4 regions of the Rhizobium sp. NZLR8 genome follow, and region 3 is predicted to be linked to each of the others. Evidence: predicted binding sites of a transcription regulator. Region 3 holds the regulator's gene; each other region holds the start of a gene.
What was found. The regulator PhoB, encoded in region 3, activates phosphate uptake and scavenging genes when phosphate is short. The targets are predictions, from matches to a motif close to TGTCATNNANCTGTCAT.
Positions count from the first base shown of each region.

Region 1: the regulator PhoB is predicted to act here: its motif matches at 2,000-2,016, upstream of HJB89_RS14335 (DUF2794 domain-containing protein).
Region 2: the regulator PhoB is predicted to act here: its motif matches at 1,385-1,401, upstream of phnF (phosphonate metabolism transcriptional regulator PhnF).
Region 4: the regulator PhoB is predicted to act here: its motif matches at 1,646-1,662, upstream of phnC (phosphonate ABC transporter ATP-binding protein).

Region 1 is NZ_JABDVY010000005.1:275,867-279,877, forward strand. It holds gene acnA (aconitate hydratase AcnA) at 1-712, shown strand, start outside; gene HJB89_RS14330 (thioredoxin family protein) at 948-1,688, shown strand; gene HJB89_RS14335 (DUF2794 domain-containing protein) at 2,039-2,440, shown strand; gene HJB89_RS14340 (GNAT family N-acetyltransferase) at 2,504-3,061, opposite strand; gene HJB89_RS14345 (Bax inhibitor-1/YccA family protein) at 3,171-3,899, opposite strand.
Region 2 is NZ_JABDVY010000001.1:115,352-119,362, forward strand. It holds gene HJB89_RS00530 (carbon-phosphorus lyase complex subunit PhnI) at 1-227, opposite strand, end outside; gene phnH (phosphonate C-P lyase system protein PhnH) at 232-840, opposite strand; gene phnG (phosphonate C-P lyase system protein PhnG) at 840-1,316, opposite strand; gene phnF (phosphonate metabolism transcriptional regulator PhnF) at 1,425-2,162, shown strand; gene HJB89_RS00550 (2,3-bisphosphoglycerate-dependent phosphoglycerate mutase) at 2,207-2,842, opposite strand; gene dapB (4-hydroxy-tetrahydrodipicolinate reductase) at 2,864-3,688, opposite strand; gene HJB89_RS00560 (ABC transporter ATP-binding protein) at 3,704-4,011, opposite strand, start outside.
Region 3 is NZ_JABDVY010000009.1:16,276-20,286, forward strand. It holds gene pstA (phosphate ABC transporter permease PstA) at 1-294, shown strand, start outside; gene pstB (phosphate ABC transporter ATP-binding protein PstB) at 310-1,125, shown strand; gene phoU (phosphate signaling complex protein PhoU) at 1,170-1,883, shown strand; gene phoB (phosphate regulon transcriptional regulator PhoB) at 2,016-2,699, shown strand; gene HJB89_RS19715 (GcrA family cell cycle regulator) at 2,877-3,410, opposite strand; gene HJB89_RS19720 (aspartate aminotransferase family protein) at 3,827-4,011, shown strand, end outside.
Region 4 is NZ_JABDVY010000001.1:109,014-113,024, reverse strand. It holds gene phnK (phosphonate C-P lyase system protein PhnK) at 1-198, shown strand, start outside; gene phnL (phosphonate C-P lyase system protein PhnL) at 279-986, shown strand; gene HJB89_RS00510 (DapH/DapD/GlmU-related protein) at 983-1,600, shown strand; gene phnC (phosphonate ABC transporter ATP-binding protein) at 1,729-2,574, shown strand; gene phnD (phosphonate ABC transporter substrate-binding protein) at 2,661-3,566, shown strand; gene phnE (phosphonate ABC transporter, permease protein PhnE) at 3,632-4,011, shown strand, end outside.

The DNA of each region.
Region 1 (4,011 bases), on a different contig from region 3:
CGATATCAAGGGCGCCCGCGTCCTTGGCCTGTTCGGCGACAAGATCACCACCGACCACATTTCGCCGGCCGGTTCGATCAAAGCGGCATCCCCTGCAGGTGCCTATCTGCTCGGCCATGAGGTCGCCGTTGCCGACTTCAACCAGTACGGCACACGCCGCGGCAACCATGAAGTGATGATGCGCGGCACCTTCGCCAATATCCGCATCCGCAACCATATGCTCGGCCCGAACGGCAAGGAAGGTGGCTACACCATCCACTACCCGTCGAAGGAAGAGACCTCGATCTACGACGCGGCGATGCAGTACAAGGCCGAAGGCGTGCCGCTCGTCATCTTCGCCGGTGTCGAATATGGCAACGGCTCCTCGCGCGACTGGGCTGCCAAGGGCACCAATTTGCTCGGCGTCAAGGCTGTCGTCGCCCAGTCCTTCGAGCGTATCCATCGCTCGAACCTGGTCGGCATGGGCATCATTCCTTTCGTCTTCGAAGAGGGTACGACCTGGCAGAGCCTCGGCCTGAAGGGCGACGAGCTCGTCACCATCGAGGGCTTGGAAAAGATCAAGCCGCGCGAGAAGAAGATCGCCAAGATCACCTATGGCGACGGCACTGTGAAGGAAGTTCCGCTGCTGTCGCGCGTCGATACGCTCGACGAGGTGGTCTACCTCAACAATGGCGGCATCCTGCAGACGGTTCTGCGCGATCTCGCTGCCTGATTGTTAAGAGCTTCATAATATGATGATGGCCGCCGGAGAGCATTTTCCGGCGGCTTTTCTTTGCGGCGACGGTATTTGAGGGACCTCACGATGATTTGTTTTATGCGGGTTCCGGTTGCGCTGCGTCTCACCCGTTCGTGACTTTTCGTTTGGATCCGGAAGGATTATTCGTACGTTCATATGTCAGGGCCTCCGGTCGAACACGCCGTCGGCGCTGAAAAAGAGGTGCAGGTGAATGTCCCCCCGTTTTCTGATTCCGCTGATCGCCGGCGTTGTTCTCTCAGGCCCGCTTCAGGCCGAAGACGGCACGCCGAAAGGTGTCGTCGAACTGTTTACGGCGCAGGGCTGCTCCTCCTGTCCTCCCGCGGATGCTGCTTTCCGTAAGCTGGTGAGCCAGGGCGATGTCATCGCGCTCGCCTATCATGTCGATTACTGGAACTATCTCGGCTGGGCCGATACGCTGAGCTCGAAGGAAAACACCGAGCGGCAATATGGCTATGCGAGGACAATGGGCCGCAGCAACGTCTACACGCCGCAGGCCATCGTCAACGGGCGCGGTCATCTGGCCGGCGCCGATCTCAACGGTATCAACGGCAAGCTCGATACCTATAGCGGCGAAGGCAACGGGCTGACCGTCCCCATCAGCGCGTCGATGCGCGGCGACGAGCTGGAGATCAAGATCGGCGCGGGACAGGGCAAAGCCAATGTCGTGATGGTGTATTTCGACAAGGAAAAGACCATCGACGTCGAAAAGGGCGAGAACAGCGGAAAGAAGATTTCCTATCTGCACAGCGTCACCAATGTCGAAACCGTCGGCATGTGGGACGGCAAGGCGACCAGTCTGACGCTGCCAGCCAGTGTCCTGCAGCGGCCGCAGCTCGAGGGCTGCGCGATCCTGCTGCAATCGGCGACCGACAACGGCGATCCGGCTGCGATCCTTGGGGCGACCGTGGTGATGGCTGGAAAAAACATCTGAGATTTCATCCGCTTGCGGATGAAGTACCGGGCGGCCCGGCTGAGCGTATTCGGGGCTGGGGTTAAGGTCGATACGCTCCGCCGGGCCCTTTGGCGCGCTGGCGCCAAACCGGGATTCATAATTCTCCTGCAAATGAGGCGCTGTTTTGACTGAAATGCGGCGCTACCGAGAAAGCGACAACGCTATTATGCGCATCGGACGATGCGCCGATTCAAAGTGCTACGGCATCCTTGCGCGTCCAACGCGCGGCGCTGGAGTGCGGCCGAATGTGACGGCCGGCACTCTTGCAATTTGCGGCGGCTCGGGCACACTGTCACTCTCCTGTCACATGCAGAGGCCTCGGAGACTGAATGACAGATCAGCCGGATTTGCGACACGGCGAAAGCCGTTCCGTCGACAATAGTTCCTCAGTCGTCGTCGATCTCAGGGAATACAAGCAAAGCAAAGATCCACTTCCGGTGACCTTTCATCGGCGCGAACTGGATGCGATCCTCTGGATCTACGGCCGTATGGTCGGTGACGGCGAATGGCGCGACTACGCCATCGATCATCTGAAAGACAGGGCGGTATTTTCCGTCTTCAAACGCTCCGGTGAAATGCCGCTCTTCCGCGTCGAGAAAAATCCCAAGCTTGCCGCCAAGCAGGGCGCCTATTCGGTGATCAACGTCCACGGCACCATTCTGAAGCGCGGTCACGAGTTGAACCAGGTGTTGAAGGTGTTCGACAAGGCGCTGAAGCTGGTCGATAAGTAAGCCGAAACACTTTTTCTGCATGTCGTTATCCCGGAACCGCTGCACACTTCCGGGCGACATGCATCAGCCGGCAAACAGCGTGCCGGGATAGATGGACGGATCCGGATCGGTCGTCATACCCTCGCCGAGGACGCGCTGCATGAGCATCGTATCCAGCCAGCGGCCATGCTTGTAGCCGGCCCCCCGCATCAGGCCGACCTCCACGAAGCCCGCCTTGAGATGAAGCGCGATCGAGGCGGGGCTGGCGCCGCCGATGACCGCGATCATCTGACGAAAACCGAGACCGGTGCAGCGGTCGATCAGCTCGGTCATCAATGCTTTGCCGATGCCGCGGCCGCGGGCTTCGGGCGCCAGATAGATCGAATCCTCGACTATCCAGCGATAGGCCGGGCGGACGCGAAAGGCCGAGGCATAGGCGTAGCCGAGCAGGTTTCCGTCAGCATCGGCTGCGGCGATATAGGGATATTGCTGGCCGACGATCGCCGCAAACCGCTGCGCCATCTCAGCCTCGGACGGCGGCGTGATCTCATAGCTCGACGTGCCGTTCAGGACGGATTCGCGATAGATTTCGGCGATGGCGGGGATATCGGCTTCGGAAGCATTGCGCAGGAGGAAGGACATTTCGGCGGCAGGTCCATCGGAGGGCAAGGTCTCTCCTAAACCATTCCGCGAAAGCCGGCGCAACAAAAAAGGCGGCCGAAGCCGCCTTTTCGATCTCAGTCTGTCCTGCTTATTTACGGTTGCCCATGAACTGGAGCAGGAACATGAAGAGGTTGATGAAGTCGAGATAGAGCGTCAGCGCACCCATGATCGCCTTGCGGCCGGCCACGGCGACGTCATCGGCTTCCAGGTACAATTCCTTGATCCGCTGCGTGTCGTAGGCGGTAAGGCCTGCGAAGATCAGGACGCCGATCGCGGAGATCGCGAACTGCAGCGCGGACGACGCCAGGAAGATGTTGACGATTGAAGCGATGATCAGGCCAAAAAGACCCATGATCAGGAACGAGCCCATCGCCGACAGGTTACGCTTCGTGGTGTAGCCGTAAAGCGACAGCGCGCCGAAGGAGGCGGCGGTGACGAAGAAGGTCTGAACGACGCTCTGGCCGGTGTAGACCAGGAAGATCGACGAGAGCGACAGGCCGACAAGTGCGGCATAGACCCAGAAAGTCGTCTGGGCGGCGGCCACGCTCATGCTGTTAATGCGGAAGCTCAGGAAGAAGACGGCCGCAAGAGGCGCAAGGATGACGACCCAGCGCAAAGGCGACTGGAACAGCAGCACGCCGAACTGGGTGAGCTGGCCGTCCTGAACAGCGAAGTTGAATCCGAGATATGCGGCCACGCCGGTGATCGCCAGACCCAGCGCCATCAGGTTGTAAACCTTGAGCATATAAGTGCGCAGGCCTTGATCAATCATCTCGCCGGTCTGCGCGCGGCTTTGATAGTTACGAAGGTCAGCCATAGTTTCCTCTTACAAGCTCCGATGGAAATACGGTGTCGGGTTTTCGACCCGGGCGCCGCTGCGGAGCTCCAGCATGCCTGCAGACAATATGAGGCTTTCGCCGATCGCAAAC
Region 2 (4,011 bases), on a different contig from region 3:
AAGATCGCCTCGATCATGTCGCCGCGCGACTGGCGGACGGCAAGCGCTGCGAGTGTGCGGTCGAAAAGCGAGGCCTCGGCCATCACCCGGTCGACGGCGAGCGCCAGCTGCGCCACGATCTGTTCGATGCCGATCGCGGGCAACGAACGGTCGCCGCGGCGGCGGTCGGCCAGTAGGCGGTGGGCATTGGCGATGGCGGCCTCGCCACCCTTGACGGCAACATACATGAGCTCAGATCTCCGTTGCTGTGATCTTGGTGGTGCGCGGCAGGCAGAGGAAACGCTCGGCCGACGTCAGCACGATGTCGATGCCGCGCGGGAAGAGCGCGCGGTTCTCGGTCCAGAGCCGCAGGAAGGTCTCCGGCAGCCCGACAGGCGCGATTTCCGTCACACTCTGGATACCGGGCCCCATCAGCGCCAGCCTGCGTCCACCCTCGAGATCGGCGAGCTCGATGACAACAGTCGTCGAGCGGTCGGGATATTCCTGCGTGCCCGATGCAAACAGGCCGAAGGAGCAAAGCGCGGTGCCGGCCTCCGTGAAGGCGAAGCGGGCCTCAGCCTTTTCACCGGTCAGCGGCGCGCCGGTGTGGAAGCCGAGCCACTCCGGCACGGCCGATTTCGCCAGTCCCTGGGACAGCCAGACAGGCGTGTCGTGGTCGCAAAGCGTCAGCGCGATCGTGCCGGCGCCAATACCGAACGGCACAGGCGGCGCGACATCGGGCCGGACGGTCTGGATCGTGCCGGGGCGAGCCATGCCGTCCATCAGCATCTTGAAGACGCTCTGGGCGTGGAAGACCGGGTCGGCAAAGCCACCTGTGAGGGCTTCTGTCTTCAGCCCCATCAGTTGTCTCCCCGCACCATGGTGAAGAAATCGACGCGGGTCGCTGCCGTCTCGTCCGCCTTGCGGCGTTCGGCATCGGCGATCCGTTCGGCGACGGGCAAAAGCAGTGCCTGTTCGACAAAATCCTTCGTCGCCTCCTCCTGCCAGAGCGCGTCGAAGATCGCCGCCAGCCGGGCCTTCTCACGGTCGGTGCCCAGCGCCTGGGCATGGCCGATCGCCCCGGAGACGAGCCGGACCGTGGCCCGGGTCACTGTGACCTCGCCAAGATTGAAGGGAGCGCCGCCGCCGCCGATGCGGCCGCGGACCATCACCAACCCGGTCTCCGGTCCGCGCACCGGATGTGCCGCGGGCTTTTCCGGCAACGCGTTCCAGACCGCCGAGAGTTCGCTCAGTTCCGCGCGCGCCAGCAGATCGGCGGCGCGTTTGCGCCCGGATGCCGTCTGTGGCGTTGCGCCTGTCCTATCCGCTGATATCATTGTCGCTTCCTCAAATGTCTATTGATATAGACAACCATACAAGATATACCTACGCTTAAATCGATGTGGTGACAAGCGTGTGACATCGGACGTGGGAACGGGGGCGGAATGCCAGGATTAAAGCAGGTGCAAAGGCAGACTGGTGTGGCGCTCTGGCGCCAGATCGCCGACCGGATCCGTGAGACAATCAGCACGGGTACCTATGACGAGACCGGAATGGTGCCGCCGGAGACGGTCCTGGCGCTGCAATTCGGCGTCAACCGGCATACGGTGCGGAGCGCTTTGGCGGCCTTGGCGCAGGAAGGGATCGTCCGTGCGGTACAAGGTCGCGGCACGCTGATCGAGCGCAAGGAGCGGCTGAATTTCCCGATTACCCGGCGCACGCGATTTACCGCCGGCATCGGCGATCAGGCGCGCGAGATGCGCGGCCTTCTGCTCGACGAGGTGAAGGAGGAGGCCAGCGCCGAGGTCGCCCGCTGGCTGAATATCAAGCCAGGGGGGCAGGTGATCCGGCTGGAAACATTGCGCCATGCCGACAGGCGGCCGGTTTCAAAGGCGACGAGCTGGTTTCCTGCCGGGCGTTTTGCCGGGATCGGCGAGGCCTACCGCAAGCACGAATCGATCACCAAGGCTTTCGCCGAGCTCGGCCTGTCGGACTATGTCCGTGCAACGACCGAGGTGACGGCCGCCCATGCGAATGCAGCCGATATGGCCGACCTCGAACTCACCCCCGGCGCGATCCTGCTGATCGCAAAGGCGATGAACACTGATCTCGATGGCGTGCCGGTGCAATATTCGATCAGCCGGTTCGCAGCCGACCGGGTGCAGTTCACCATCGAGAATTGAGACATGAGGTGCCAGCCGACTCCGGCTGGCACGGACGTCAGAATTCAGTGTGCGCCGGACATATCGCCGAGCACTTCCTTCGACGCGACGGTGGAATCCGCCTTCAGCTTGTAGACCATGGGAACGCCGGTCGCGAGATTGAGGGCAAGCACGCCTTCTTTGCTCAGCTTGTCGAGCACCATGACAAGCGAGCGCAGCGAATTGCCGTGTGCGGCAACCAGCACCTTCTCGCCGTTGAGCACGCGCGGCAGGATTTCTGTGAGGTAGTAGGGCCAGACGCGGGCGCCGGTATCGCGCAGGCTCTCGCCCCCGGGCGGCGGCACGTCATAAGAGCGGCGCCAGATATGCACCTGTTCCTCGCCCCATTTGGCGCGAGCATCGTCTTTGTTGAGACCGGAGAGATCGCCATAGTCGCGCTCGTTCAGCGCCTGGTCGCGGATCGTTGGCAGATCGGGCTGGCCGACCTTGTCGAGGATGAGCTTCAGCGTGTGCTGCGCGCGCACCAACACCGAGGTGTAGGCGACGTCGAATTTGATCCCGTATTCGGCAAGCGCCTTGCCGCCGGCATTGGCCTCCTCGATGCCGAGCGCCGTCAGATCGGGATCCTTCCAGCCGGTGAAGAGATTCTTCAGGTTCCAGTCGCTCTGGCCGTGGCGAACGAGGACGAGGGTACCGCTCATGAATTTGCCTCCGCAATATCGTTATGAAGAAGAAAGCCCGAGCACGTCGAGCATGGAATAGAGACCCGGCTTCTTGTCGCGCGCCCAGAGTGCGGCCTTGATGGCGCCGCGCGCAAAGATCGAGCGGTCGGCTGCGCTGTGCGACAGGGTGACGATTTCGCCTTCACCGGCGAACAGCACCGAATGCTCGCCGATGACGGAGCCGCCGCGCAGCGTCGCAAAGCCGATCGTGCCGGCTTGCCGGGCGCCGGTATGGCCGTCGCGCACACGCACGGATTTTGCGGCAAGATCGATGCCGCGCCCCTTTGCTGCGGCCTCGCCGAACAGAAGGGCGGTGCCGGAAGGCGCATCCACCTTGTGCTTGTGGTGCATTTCCAGGATCTCGATATCCCAGTCATCAGGCTCGAGCGCACGCGCGGCCTGCTCGGCGAGCACGCTGAGCAGATTGACCCCGAGGCTCATATTGCCTGATTTGACGATACGGGCATGGCGGGCGGCGGCGGCGATCTTGACATTGTCTTCAGCCGAACAGCCGGTCGTGCCGACGACATGGACGATGCGGGCCTGAGCGGCGAGGCCGCAGAATTCCGTTGTTGCGGCAGGCGAGGTGAAGTCGAGCACGCCTTCGGCATCCAGAAAGGCATTGAGCGGATCGTCGCCGATAATGACACCGGTCGGGCCGAGACCGGCGATCTCGCCGGCATCCTTGCCGATAAAGGGCGAACCGCTGCGCTCGACTGCGGCATGGAGTGTGGCGCCCTCAATGGAATGGATGAGCCGGATCAGCGTCTGCCCCATGCGCCCGGCTGCGCCAACCACCACCAGTTTCATCGCAGCATCGCTCATGTCAGGCTCACCAGGTCAGTTTGAATCTGAGGCCGAAGGCCTCTGCAGATTGTTGAGGCGAGCGTAAAGACCGTCGCGGACCTTCGCAAGCGTCTCGTGATTGCCTTCCTCGACGACGCGGCCCTGCTGCATGACGACGATCTTGTCGGCGCGCACCACGGTCGAAAGCCGGTGGGCGATGACGACGACGGTACGGCCGGTCATCGCCTCGTCGAGCGCCTTCTGCACGGCCGCTTCGGATTCGGTGTCGAGGGCTGAGGTCGCCTCGTCGAGAAGCAGGATCGGCGCATTGCGCACCAGGGCACGCGCAATCGACAGCCGTT
Region 3 (4,011 bases):
CTGCCGCTCGCCATGCCCGGCATCCTCACCGGCACGATCATCGGCCTGGCGCATGCGCTCGGCGAAACCGCGCCGCTGCTGCTGATCGGCATGGTCGCCTTCGTCGCCAACGCGCCGACGACGCCGCTCGATCCCTCGACGGCTCTGCCCGTGCAGGTCTATATGTGGGCCAACGAGGCCGAACGTGCCTTCGTCGAGCGGACTTCGGGTGCCATCATCGTCCTGCTCCTGTTCCTGATCGTCATGAACATGGGCGCCATCCTCTTGCGTCGTCGCTTCGAGCGCCGCTGGTAAACGGAGTTACACATCATGAACATGTTGACGGAAGCTGCAGTTGAAAAAGCGCTGGATCAGAAGATGAGCAACGTCCCTTATAAGATGATCGGCAAGGATGTCTCGGTTTACTATGGCGAGAAGCGCGCGCTTTTCGATGTGAACCTGAACATCCGCGAAAACACCGTAACCGCGCTGATCGGCCCGTCCGGCTGCGGCAAGTCGACCTTCCTGCGGAGCCTAAACCGCATGAACGACACGATCGACGGCTGCCGGGTCACCGGCAAGATCACGCTTGATACCGACGATATCTATGATCCCGATATCGACGTCGTCGAACTTCGCGCCCGCGTCGGCATGGTCTTCCAGAAGCCGAACCCGTTCCCGAAGACGATCTATGAAAACGTCTCCTACGGCCCGCGCATCCATGGCCTTGCCAAGTCGAAGGCCGATCTCGACCAGATCGTCGAGACCAGCCTGCAGCGTGCCGGCCTCTGGAACGAGGTCAAGGACCGCGTGCATGAATCCGGCACCGGCCTGTCCGGCGGTCAGCAGCAGCGCCTCTGCATTGCCCGCGCCGTCGCCGTCAGCCCTGAAGTCATCCTGATGGACGAGCCCTGCTCGGCGCTCGACCCGATCGCCACCGCCAAGGTCGAGGAACTGATCCACGAACTGCGCGAGAACTACACGATCGTCATCGTCACCCACTCCATGCAGCAGGCCGCGCGCGTCTCGCAGCGCACCGCCATGTTCCACCTCGGCAATCTCGTCGAGGAGAACGACACCGACAAGATGTTCACCAATCCCGACGATCCGCGCACCCAGGACTACATCATGGGTCGCTTCGGTTGATTTTGGCGACACCAAGCCTTCCCGTTATTCGAGGATAAAGCCCCATGGCATCGACACATATTTTTTCTGCCTATGATGATGATCTGAAGTTCCTGTCCAGGCGGATTTCCGAAATGGGCGGCCTGGCCGAGCAGATGGTCAGCGAGGCCGTCCGGGCGCTCGTCAACGGCGATACCGCGCTGGCGCAGAAGGTCATCTCCGACGATGTGATCCTCGATCACGCCGAGCGAGAAATCGGCGACAAGGCGATCGTTACCATCGCCCGCCGTCAACCGATGGCCTCGGACCTGCGCGAAATCATGGGTTCGATCCGCATCGCCGCCGATCTCGAACGCGTCGGCGACCTCGGCAAGAACACCGCCAAGCGCGTCATCGCCGTGCAGAGCACCGGCGTTCCGCGCAAGCTCGCCCGCGGTCTCGAGCATCTGTCCGAGCTGGCGCTCGTCCAGCTCAAGGAAGTGCTCGACGTCTACACGACGCGCTCCGCCGACAAGGCCAATGCGATCCGTGAACGCGACAACGAGATCGACGCGATGTACACCTCGCTGTTCCGCGAGCTGCTGACCTACATGATGGAAGATCCGCGCAACATCACCAGCTGCACGCATCTGCTCTTCTGCGCCAAGAACATCGAGCGCATCGGCGACCACGCCACCAACATCGCCGAGACGATCTACTACATGGCGACCGGCGCACAGCCGGAAGGTGACCGTCCGAAAGACGACAGCGCCAACACCGTCGGCGCGGTCACGGAATAAAGCCCATACTAGCCGTTGCGTGCGCGCCCATCCGGGCGCGCAAAGAGGTCGCAGCCACCTTTCTGAATTTGCGCAGGATGCATTGCTTAAATCACCCCGGTTTAAGGAACATGCGCGAGGAGACCGACAGGCATGATCCCGAGAGTTGCAGTTGTTGAAGACGAGGAAGCCTTGAGCGTGCTTCTTCGCTACAATCTCGAAGCGGAAGGCTTCGAGGTCGATACTATCCTTCGTGGCGACGAAGCCGAAATCAGGCTTCAGGAGCGCACGCCCGACCTGCTCATCCTCGATTGGATGCTGCCCGGCGTCTCCGGCATCGAACTCTGCCGGCGCCTGCGCATGCGGCCGGAAACCGAACGTCTGCCGATCATCATGCTGACGGCGCGCGGCGAAGAGAGCGAGCGCGTCCGCGGACTGTCGACCGGGGCCGACGATTACGTCGTCAAGCCGTTCTCGACCCCGGAGCTCGTTGCCCGCGTCAAGGCGATGCTACGCCGCGCCCGTCCCGAGGTGCTGTCGACGGTGCTGAAATGCGGCGATATCGAACTCGACCGCGAAACCCATCGCGTCCATCGCAAAAGCCGCGAAGTCCGCCTCGGCCCCACCGAATTCCGCCTGCTGGAATTCCTGATGTCGTCGCCGAGCCGGGTCTTCTCCCGCTCGCAGCTTCTCGACGGCGTCTGGGGCCACGATATCTATGTCGACGAACGCACCGTCGACGTCCATGTCGGCCGCCTGCGCAAGGCGCTGAACTTCTCCAACATGCAAGACGTCATCCGCACCGTCCGCGGCGCCGGCTATTCGATGGAAGCCTGAGGGGTTTCCGATAAAGTCGAGCAAGCTCTGCCCCTCACCCTAACCCGACCGGGGTCGAGCCACTCGTCTCGACCCCGGTCGGTGCCGGCAGGCGGATGAGGGGCAGCCACACCCAACGTTCTCACATAAAAAAACGGGCCTTCCAGCCCGTTTTTGCATGTCGACAATGTCACCCGTTCAGCTCGCCCGCGCTGCCGCCCGGCGGCGTTCGTTGACGGGCTGGTAGGCGAGTTTCTGGTGATAGCCGCAATAGGGTGAATTGTCGGGGGACTCGCAGCCGCAGAAGTGGAAGTCATCCTTCAGCGGATCGCCGACCGGCCACTTGCAAGTGCGTTCGGTCAGTTCCGTCAGGCCGAGGCGGCGGGAGATCGGCACGACCACGTTGCCTTTCGGCACGTATTCCATTTCCTCGACCGTTTCGATCTCGATCTCTTCCTTCAGCATCGTTGCGCCCTGCTGGCGGGTAACGGTGCGGGTGGTGATCCGAGAGGCGAAGTTCGGCGCGCGCGGCGCCGATGTATTGCGTTTCGGCGTTCGGGCCGTGGCGGCCGTGCCGCCGGCCTTGGCGCGGCCCGGAAGGCTCAGGCGGTGCACCTTGCCGATTACAGCGTTTCTGCTGACACCGCCAAGTTGCGCCGCGATCTGGCTGGCGCTCAGTCCTTCGGCCCAAAGCTTCTTGAGTTTCTCGACCCGCTCGTCTGTCCAGTTCATGCCCTGTCTCCACCTTCTGCGTTGGTGATGGCAGAATCCCTCACCGTTGCCTCGGAAGCTCCGAAACAAGAAACGCTTGATCAATTTTGGTGACTAGTTCCGCCGCATGCAGTCTAGTAATTGAACTTTAACCTAGTGTGAGCGTGACTCCGTGACAAGAGTCGCATGAATCCGGATGAATCGAATTCGGAGTTTTCCCCAACTTGCTGCCCCAGCGTGTCATTTCTGCAATAAAGCCTGTTGAAGGTCGAAAACACCGCTGTACAACCTTGCTGCATGCGCTAAGGGCGCAGTTTTGTTGACATTGCAGCGCGAAAAGGAAATAGTACCGCTGGCCGCCGCAAGGCGGCATTTTTGATTTTTCGGGCCTGGTTTCCTTAGCCGGAGTCGTTGCCCGGCAACCAGGAGATCGCGCCATGGCTGAAGCCGCGCCGCTTTATGACACCTACTCTCGTGCCCCGCTGCGGTTCGAGCGAGGCGAGGGCGTGTGGCTGATCACCGAAGGCGGCGAGCGTTATCTCGATTTCGGCGCCGGCGTCGCCGTCACCTCGGTCGGCCACAGCAACCCGCATGTGGTCGGCGCGCTGAAGGAGCAGGCCGA
Region 4 (4,011 bases), on a different contig from region 3:
GTGCGCGGCCTCGTTAACGATCTCGGCCTGTCGGCGATCATCGTCACCCACGATCTCGCCGTCGCCCGCCTGCTCTCACACCGGATGATGGTGATGAAGGACGGCTACGTCATCGAACACGGGCTCACCGACCGGGTGCTCGACGACCCGCGCGAACTCTACACGCAACTGCTCGTCTCCTCGATCCTGCAGGTCTGAGCAATTCAAGACTTTACAGCGTCCTTGCGCGTCTTTTCAGGGCCCGGCGCTGTAAATCCGAAACCAGGAAAGAAGACATCATGCCAACGCCCCTCGTCGTTTCCGAAGTCTCGAAAAGCTTCACCATGCACCTGCGCGACGGCATCAGGCTGCCCGTCGTTTCCAATGTCGCCTTCTCGGTCGCCTCAGGCGAATGCGTCGTGCTCGGCGGCCCATCGGGCGTCGGCAAGAGCTCGCTGCTCAAGATGATCTACGGCAATTATGCCGTCGACACTGGCCAGATCCTCATACGCCACGACGGGCGCATCGTCGACCTCGCCGCCGCCGATCCGCGCACCGTGCTCAACGTGCGGCGCCACACGCTCGGCTATGTCAGCCAGTTCCTGCGCACAGTACCGCGCGTCGCGGCGGTCGATGTGGTTGCCGAACCGCTTGTGGCGCGCGGCGACGACGCCGCCACGGCACGGGAAAAGGCGGGCGCCCTGCTTGCCAGGCTCAACCTGCCGGAAGCGCTCTGGCAACTTCCACCCGCCACCTTCTCCGGCGGCGAGCAGCAGCGCGTCAACATCGCCCGCGGCTTCATCACCGAGCACACGATCCTGCTTCTCGACGAACCCACAGCCTCGCTCGATGCCAAAAACCGTGCCGTCGTCGTCGGCATGATCGAGGAGAAGAAGAAGGCGGGTGTCGCGCTTCTCGGCATTTTCCACGACGAGGAAGTGCGCGAGGCGGTCGCCGACCGCATCCTCGACGTCCAGCTGTTCTCGCCTGGAAAGATCGCCGCATGAGCCGCAAGCTTGGCATCGAGCCCTATGTGCATGAGACGGCATCCGTCAGCGATTCCACCTTCGGGCGCTATACGGAGGTCTCCGAGCGCTGCCGCATCAGCGAGGCCACGTTCGGCGACTATTCCTACATCATGCAGGATGGCTCAGTCTGGTGCGCAACGATCGGCAAGTTCGTCAATATTGCCGCCGCCGTGCGCATCAACGCCACCAATCATCCGACCTGGCGGGCGACGCTGCATCATTTCACCTATCGTGCCGCCGACTACTGGCCGGACGGCGACATGGAAACCGATTTCTTCGCCTGGCGGCGGGCAAACCGCGTGACGATCGGCAACGATGTCTGGATCGGCCATGGGGCGACCATCCTGCCCGGCGTCACCGTCGGCAACGGCGCGGTGATCGGCGCCGGTGCGGTGGTATCGAAGGATGTCGCTCCCTACGCGATCGTCGGCGGCGTACCGGCCAAACCAATCCGCGAACGCTTTCCAAGAGAGATCGGCGAACGGATGGACAGGCTTTCCTGGTGGGATTGGGAGCACGACCGGCTGCGCCAGGCGCTGCAGGATTTCCGCAACCTGAGCGCGGAAGATTTCCTGTTCCGCTACGGTGGTTAAACCGCCGATATAGATGCGCAACAAGCGCGGGGATATGTGACAGGACTTACACAAATATGACATGGGAGGTTCATCAAGCGGGACTAATGCGATGCTGACCAAGGCCTGGAGTGCAAAGGGAAAGCATGATGTTCGAGCTGAAGAATGTCACACGTCGTTTCGGAAAAAAGCTCGCCGTCGATTCCGTCACGCTCGACATTCCTCAGGGCCAGATGGTCGGCATCATCGGCCGATCCGGCGCCGGCAAGTCGACGCTCTTGCGCATGATCAACCGGCTGCAGGAACCGAGCTCCGGCTCCATTCATTTCGCCGGCGTCGAGGTCTCCGGGCTTCGCGGCCGGGCGTTGCGCAACTGGCAACGCGATTGCGCGATGATCTTCCAGCAGTTCAACCTGGTGCCGCGCCTCGACGTTCTGACCAATGTCATGCTCGGCCGCCTCAACCACCGCTCGACGCTTCTGAGCCTGCTCAACATCTTCACCCGCGAGGAACGTGTGCATGCCATCGCTGCGCTCGAACGCCTCGGTATCGAGCAGACGGCGTTGCAGGCATCCGGCACGCTTTCCGGCGGCCAGCAGCAGCGCGTGGCGATTGCGCGAGCGCTGATGCAAAACCCGAAGATGGTTCTTGCCGACGAGCCGATCGCCTCGCTCGATCCGCTGAATGCCAAGATCGTCATGGATGCGCTGCGCGATATCAACGAGCGCGAGGGCATCACCGTCATCACCAACCTTCACACGCTCGACACCGCCCGCAACTATTGTGAGCGCATCGTCGGCATGGCCGGCGGCCGCGTCGTCTTCGACGGCAAGGCTTCGGAACTGACCGCCGAGGCAGTGAAGGCAATCTACGGGACGGACAAGGATGGCGCCGGCATCGACGAAACGATGACCTCGACGTCCATCAATATCGCTCCCGAGCGGGCAGACAATCAATCCGCCGGCGCCCAACCGCTGGCGCTGGCCGGTCTCTGAGCGAGCCGGCCGCGATCGAGCGCCCGCGTCAAGGGCACACTTCTTCGTAACGGAAGACCGGGGGCACCGGTCAATAGGAGAGACACATGTTGAAGAAAACACTCTTTGCGGCAACGGCGCTCTTCGCGCTCGCCGGCGCCGCCAACGCGGCAGATCTCAAGGAATTCCGCATCGGCATTCTCGGCGGCGAAAACGAAACCGACCGCCTGCGCAACTATGCCTGCCTTGCCGACCACCTGAAGCAGGAATTCGGCTTCGAGAAGGTGTCGCTGTTCCCCGCCGCCGACTATGACGGCGTTATCCAGGGCCTGCTCGGCGGCACGCTCGACTTCGCCGAACTCGGCGCTTCCGGCTATGCAGCCATTTACATCAAGGACGAGAAAGCTGTTACGCCGATCCTGACGACGCAGCAGAAGGACGGCTCGACGGGTTACTACTCGGTCGGTCTCGCCCTGAAGTCCTCCGGCATTAAGAATATCAAGGACGCCAAGGGCAAGAAGCTCGGCTACGCCGATCCGGATTCCACCTCCGGCTATCTCGTGCCGCTGACGCAGATCCCCAAGGACACGGGCATGCCGAACGACAAGTTCTTCGCCTCGACGCAGTTCAACGGCGGCCACGAGAACAACCTGCTTGCCGCTTATGACGGCAAGGTCGACGTTGCCGTCGACGACTCGTCGGGCATCGGCGAATTCAAAGACGGCTACACCTCCGGCACCTTCCGCAAGGAAGTCGACAAGGGCGCCGTCGATCCGAACAAGCTGGTTGAAGTATGGCGTTCGCCGCTGATCCCGAACGGCCCCCTCGTCGTTCGCAACGCCCTCGGCCAGGACTGGCAGACGAAGCTTGCAGCCTTCTTCACGGCTCTGCCGGAGAAGGATCACAAGTGCTTCGCGGCTGTCGAAGGCGGCGACTACAAGGGTTACGCCCCGGTCAAGCACGACTTCTACAACGCCGTCGTCGAAGTTCGCAAAGCTGCCATCGGCGGCTGATCGGTTTCTGGAATGCGGGGCGGCCGGAAACGGCCGCCCTTTATCTTTGATCGGGCGAGGCGTCCATGACTATTGCCGATACACAGCCGCACATGCAGAGCACGCAGGAGATCGGCACCGCCTGGGAGCGGATGGTCGCCAAGCGCCGCTTCTACACTATCCTCGGCCTGGTTATCTTGATTGCTGCCTTCGTCAGTTCCGTCCGCTTCGCCGACGAGAGCAATGCCGGCCATTTCTTCGACCGCCTGCCGCATCTCTTCGACTTTTTGAGCTGGCTCATCCCCAGGGACTGGAACGATGTCTGGCGTGCGCTGTTCGACATTGCGAGCGTCAACGACAAGGGCGGCGAGGAATTCAATTTCGACAAGGGCCGCGTCTACATCTGGGGCGCTTTCTACATCCCCGAATACTTCGAGCTGATGATCGTCACCATCAACGTGGCGCT